Regions from separate parts of the Planococcus lenghuensis genome, predicted to be linked through region 1. Evidence: riboswitches for the same ligand, from Rfam matches in the RefSeq annotation. Region 1 holds a riboswitch; the other holds the start of a gene.
The links. A riboswitch is a leader RNA that binds a small molecule or an ion and turns the genes downstream of it on or off. The one in region 1 is predicted to bind lysine.

Region 1 (3,147 bases):
GGAATCCCTGCAGTCAGCAAGGCAAACAAATAAGGAATAAAGAATGCGCCCCCACCATTTTCATAGGCCACGTAAGGGAAACGCCATATGTTACCGAGACCGACTGCAGAACCGACCGCAGCCAATATAAAACCGGCTCTCGTTCCCCATTGTGAACGTTCCATAAATTTTCCTCCTTCAATTTTCCTATTTCCAATTGAGAAAAAATAGGAAGTTTGTTTAAATTCAGATTATTTAACTAATCTAAAATCAGTATAACGATGCTTCTGTTTAAAGTAAAGGTCATTTTCCCAGATTTTAAAGCTATGACTGCAATAATAAAAATCCCTACACCAAACGTATTAACCGTTTGATATAGGGAGTACTTTTTTAGCTTAACTGACTTTTCAGCGTTACGTGGTTGTCCCGCTTCGACCAGAAGAAAAACAATCCGGCAAGCAAGATTACAACTGTGCCAAGTGCCAGTGTCAGGGAACCGGTCAGACCAATCAGCAAATAGCCAACCGCCGCAATTCCCGCCGCAGTCAATGCATACGGCAATTGCGTCACCACATGGTCGATGTGGTTACTGCCAGCACCGGTAGATGACAGGATAGTCGTATCAGAGATCGGTGAGCAATGATCGCCGAATACAGCGCCTGCCAACACTGCAGATAAGGCAGGTAGCAGCAGTTCCGGCACTTGCGCTTCAATCATGATTGTACCGGCAACCGGAAGCAGAATGCCGAATGACCCCCAGGAAGTTCCAGTGGCAAAGGCCATTCCACCTGCGAGCAGGAACAGAATTACCGGAAGCAGACCGACCGGAAGGTTGGATGCCGTCACGATATTCGCCAAGTATTCACCGGTTTGCAGGCCACTGATCAGATACACAAGCGACCATGCCAGGATCAGTATCGCCACAGCTGTCCACATGGACTTGATCCCTGCCCAGATGCCTTTTCCGATCCAGACAGGTTTAGCTTCGCTGTTACGGCCGATCTGCAGGGCATAGAGCCCGATTGCAGTCAATGCTCCCGCAAGTCCGCCGGCGAGGAGTGAAGCCGGTACATCCGTATTTTCAAACATGACCCAAACATCCAGCACCTGACCGCCGTTCTGATAACCGGTCCACAGCATCGCAGCCACAGTACCGGCAATCAGCAGTACAATCGGCAGTACGAGATCGCGCACTTTCCCGTGGCCATGCTCCGGAAATTCTTCCTTCAGTTCACCTGGAATAGGTTTGGCAGGATCATAAAGTTCCCCTGAAGTCAGCGCCCGTTCTTCATGTTTCTTCATTTCGCCGAGATCAGTATCGGAAAACGCAGTAAAGAATACAATAGCCAGAGCTGCAATAACATAAAAGTTCATCGGCGCCATCCATAGGAACGCTTCAAGCGCAGTATAATCCAGCAATGTCTGGCCGGCCAGAATCGTGCCAACCATTCCAATGATAACCGCTCCCCAACTGGAGACCGGAGAGACCACACAGACCGGTGCTGCTGTTGAGTCGATATAGTAAGCAAGCTTTGCTCTGGAGATCTTGTAGCGGTCTGTGATCGGCCGGGAAACCTGGCCAACTGCCAGTGCATTGAAATAATCATCGATGAAAATTAAGATGCCTAGAAACACGGTCAGCAGTTTAGCGCCGCGGCGTGATTTAACCCGTGCAGCTGCCCAGTCTGCAAATGTCCGGCTGCCGCCTGACAGACTGACAAATGCAGTGATAATCCCGAGCAGCAGTAAAAATAAAATGATATAGACATTATAGGCATTGAATCCGCCATCCCAGAACGTTACAGCAAACGAGCTCCAGAGAGCTTCTGCTGAAGCCCCGGGTGCAAACGAACCAAGAATCAGTGCAGCTGCGAGAATCCCGACGCCAAGCGACAACAGCACGCGCCGTGTAAGCAGTACCATTGCGATTGCCAATATTGGCGGCAGGATTGAAAAGATTGTGTTCTCCATGTAATAATTCCTCCTGTTGTTGTGACAGATAAACAGAAACGCAAAAAGCCGGCTGCATCCTGTAGAGAGGCAGTCGGCTTTTCCGTCACCGGGGCATAGTCCAGCACCGGTCTGTAGCTCTCCATTCATGCGCATCTTCCCGCACAAATGACAGTGCCATTCTTATTCAGAATGGCCCCAGCCCGACCTCCGGTGACTCCGGACGATCAGCTTCGGCAAACCTCCCTTTCCCACATGGTCATTGTTGTCATCCTCGCATGCGGTACTGATGAATGTTGCAGCCTCTACCCATCACTATTCAATTCTTCAATATGTTATCAGGTGCTCTCCGATTAATCAAGTCTTTTCGTTAGAATCGCTTTTGAAAATACAGTGCAAATACGTCCCGCAGAAACTCCGGCATAAAATACGTCTTCTGCGCCCGCTTCAGCGATGGAAAGAAATGACCGAACGTGAACATATCAAGCGTGATCAATCGGTATGTGTGATCCGGTTGAACCGCATTCCCTTGCACTTCAAGCGTATGGCCGTTCATCTGCAATTCCCGGTGAATCATCTTGCCCATCACCGTTCCCCGGAAACCGAGGCCTTTCAGTTGAATCTCCGGCCACTCGCTGTTTAATGATTCGAGATAGATTTCCCGCAGCTCCGCACCCGACAATTCAATCAGACATGGATTGATCGGATGTGGCAGTAATTGATGGAAATCAAATCGGGTCACAATCCCTTCTTTTAAGTCTTTCATGAAGATTCCGGCATTGAACATGGCACAATCAGCACCGGAAAACAATAGAAGCGCTTCAGCGAACTCATCCGCCATTTCCGAGTCCTTGAACCATTCCGCCTTTAACAGACGCCGATTGGAAAAAACCGGATCACTCAGCATGTCTTTCCCGTAGGAAAGCAATCGGTGATTGAACTCCGGCTCCGCTTCCGGTAAGGATGCCGTTTCAACAAGCCGCGCCCGGCTGCTATGTTCGCCTTCAATTGTCACATGGCCGATATATGCACCAAACTTTCCCGCTGCCCCGAGCAGGACTGCATCGATCTGCTTTCCTTCATGAAAAACATGATGTGTGTGTGCGCCAAGAATAATATCAATGTCATTACTTTCAGCTGCCAGAATTTCATCTTCCCTGATGCCAAGATGAGATAAGCAAATAATGATATCCGCCTCTGCTCTGATAGCTGCTGCCG
Region 2 (3,147 bases), 470 kb from region 1:
GCCTTGAACTCTCCTTTGAATCCTTCCATCACGGCAATCTCGGAAATTGTGAACGGCAAATCGCCATGCACCACGACTTCCTGTGCCTGCACTTCCCCTTCAACAATTACGTCAGCTTCAGTCTGCATTTCTTCCGTCGATTCGAATGACGTCACCATTTCGGCGCTGCTTTTTATTGGCTCCGCTTCACTGACCGCTTCGCTTCCATCTTCACTGCAACCGGTAAGCGCAGCAGCAAAAAGCAGGCCGGCTAAATAACCTGCAGTTTTTTCCATCGCTCTTCTCCCCTTCCACAGGATACTGGCAAGCAGGCAAAGTCCTCGCTTCGCTTAGCCAGACGCCCATCACCTTATTTCATTCAGCATGCCATTTCGGATAGCAAATAGGCACCTGCCAGAACAATCACCGGAAACAACACATCGGATACACGGCCACTACCCATCCCACGAATTCAACGATTCCGGAAACTGCGCAGAGACAACGGTGAACAGGAGAAAATGGCGCGAACACTGAACCGGGAGCCCATCCCAGTAAAGGCAGAACAATCTCCACCATGCCGTCATTCGCTTTCTGTACATTATTTGTTGGCGCTTCACTTTCTCCTATTAAACTTCATTGCAGCTAAGTGGCTGCCGTAATCCAATTGCCAGTTAAAATGATGACAAAATCCGAATCACAGAGTCTCCCCCTATTCTTCAACAGGACCGTTAGTAGGCGTAAATACTCTATACAGACTGGCTATCGCTCCACTCCTCACGTCGAAATAATGAAAAAGTAAAGATTACTGGTTTGTTTACAATTGACGAAGCGCCGGCGCGATCGTGGGCTGGGCGGAGCTATAAGACGGGTGTTCTTCCCGGCTTACAGTGGGAGCCATGCCCTGAGCGACGAAAGCGTTTTGTAAAAGTCCCTTCTTTGATTTAACAACTTATAGTAAAATATACTTTTACATGCATGCTATTTCTGAGATCGTCATCCCGATCCATCAACTCTGCACCATTTTAATCTATTTGGGATTTCCTTCCTTAAGTGTAGCATAGATGGATTACATCTACAGAAACACTTCAGTCACTTCACTTTATCTGGACAACTCATTTACCCATCCACGAAAATCAGGCGAGTGATTTTCTTTCTTACTTTCATTTGTCGGTAAACCCGCTTAAGAAGTTACAATTTGTTTCCAGTTCGGGGCTGTTCAGGTATCTCATGCAGCCGGCCCCATAGAAGTTTCTGTAATTTTTTCAGTTATCGGTTTACAAATATTCTGCCTTCCCGTATAATCAGTCACAACATTGAAACTTTGAAAACTTCATACACAATGGATGAGGCGCAATGATCATGAGTACCTAAGCCCCGAAAGCTGCAACTTGGGCTAAGCGAAAGGGAGAATTGCCGAAACGGAAGTCTGCTTGCAGGCGGCTTGCCGTTGGATTGCATATTAAGAGTATGCAATTTGTCATTATTCTCGGAATAATGGAGTGCTTCCACTTGGATATAAGACAGATCATAGACAAGTCGGGCTCCTGAGCCCGGCTTGTCTTTTTTATTTCTCCGGAAAGAAGGCAGCCTATGAAACGACGTGTACTGAAATTCGGCGGCACCTCAGTCGCCAGCATCGACAAAATCAAAGCCATCGCAGAATACTTAAAAGACCGGACCGCACGCGACGAACAGCTTGTCGTGGTTGTCAGCGCCATGGGCAAGACGACAGATGAATTGCTGAAAACGGTGAGTTCAATCACGAAAACACCGAAAGAACAGGATCTTGCGGTTTTGCTGACAACCGGTGAACAGCAGACCATCTCCTACCTGTCGATCATGCTGAACGATTTGGATGTGGCGGCGAAACCGCTGACCGGCTTCCAAGCTGGAATTGAAACAGTCGGCCACCATTTAAAAAGTAAAATTTCGAAAATCAACACCGATTATTTTGAGCAATTATTTGAAATCCACGATGTGCTCATTGTTGCCGGCTTCCAAGGATTTAACACGGACGGTGAAATTACGACGCTTGGACGCGGTGGATCCGATACGACGGCAGTTGCACTCGCCGCTGCACTCGAAAGTCCATGTGAAATCTATACGGATGTAGCCGGTGTGTACAGCACAGACCCGCGCATTTATCCGGAAGCGCGCCGGCTCGAAGAAGTATCCTATGAAGAAATGATGGAAATGAGCGCGCTCGGGGCAGGTGTACTGGTCACCCGCAGTGTGGAAATTGCAAAAAACTACAACATTCCGATTTACTTGGGGAAAACGTTATCGGACGAGAGAGGAACTTGGGTAATGGCGAGAACTGAAATGCTTGAGAAAAAGGCAGTGACCGGTGTCGCGCTCGATAAAGACATGATCCATGTCACGCTGACGTATCCGCAATACGATACTGTATTACTCGATAACACGTTCATGTACCTCGAACAGGAAGAAATCAATGTCGATATGATTTCACAAATTACGAATAACGACGGCTTGCAGCTGTCATTCACAATGAAAGACACGGAAGAGACTCAGATCCAGAAAATTTTCAGCAAGCTTCAGGAAGTTTATCCGGATTTGTACGTTAAAATCGAGGACCGCTTCGTTAAAGTGTCGGTCATTGGCTCCGGCATGCGGGATATGACCGGTGTCGCCTCGAAAGTATTCCGGACGCTCATTGAAGCGAACGTGCCGTTCTATCAGGTCACGACATCTGAAATCTCCATTTCTTATGTGGTTGATGCCGATAACGGCGAACATGCCGCCCGCTTATTATGTGGCCGCTTTGATTTATAAAAGGAGGATTTACAGATGGTGAAATTGGCAGTAGTTGGTGCGACTGGACTCGTCGGCCGCAAAATGATCGAATTATTGGAGAAAAAAGATATTCCGGCGGATGAGGTGGTACTGTTTTCCTCCAAGCGCTCGGCGGGTTTGGAAGTTCCTTTTAAAGACCGGACACTTATTGTAGAAGAGTTGACAGAAGAAAAAACAGATGGCGGTTTTGATTATGTCCTCATGTCAGCCGGGGGCAGCACAAGCCAAACCTTCTCTCCGCTGTTTGAACGGCACGGCGCCATCGTCATTGATAATTCAAGTGCCTTCCGGATGGATCCGGAAATCGACCTTGTCGTGCCGGAAGTCAACACGCCGCAATTGAAGCGCGGTATC

Region 2: it holds a riboswitch for lysine, as region 1 does, so the genes downstream of both, B0X71_RS08300 (aspartate kinase) here and B0X71_RS05995 (Na+/H+ antiporter NhaC family protein) in region 1, are expected to answer to the same signal.

The regions. Positions count from the first base shown of each region.
Region 1 is NZ_CP019640.1:1,168,259-1,171,405, reverse strand. Features, by position in the region: gene B0X71_RS06000 (sodium-dependent transporter) at 1-164, opposite strand, end outside; gene B0X71_RS05995 (Na+/H+ antiporter NhaC family protein) at 370-1,950, opposite strand; lysine riboswitch at 2,057-2,245, opposite strand; gene B0X71_RS05990 (bifunctional metallophosphatase/5'-nucleotidase) at 2,300-3,147, opposite strand, start outside.
Region 2 is NZ_CP019640.1:1,633,850-1,636,996, reverse strand. Features, by position in the region: gene B0X71_RS08305 (hypothetical protein) at 1-275, opposite strand, end outside; lysine riboswitch at 1,315-1,492, shown strand; gene B0X71_RS08300 (aspartate kinase) at 1,570-2,772, shown strand; gene B0X71_RS08295 (aspartate-semialdehyde dehydrogenase) at 2,788-3,147, shown strand, end outside.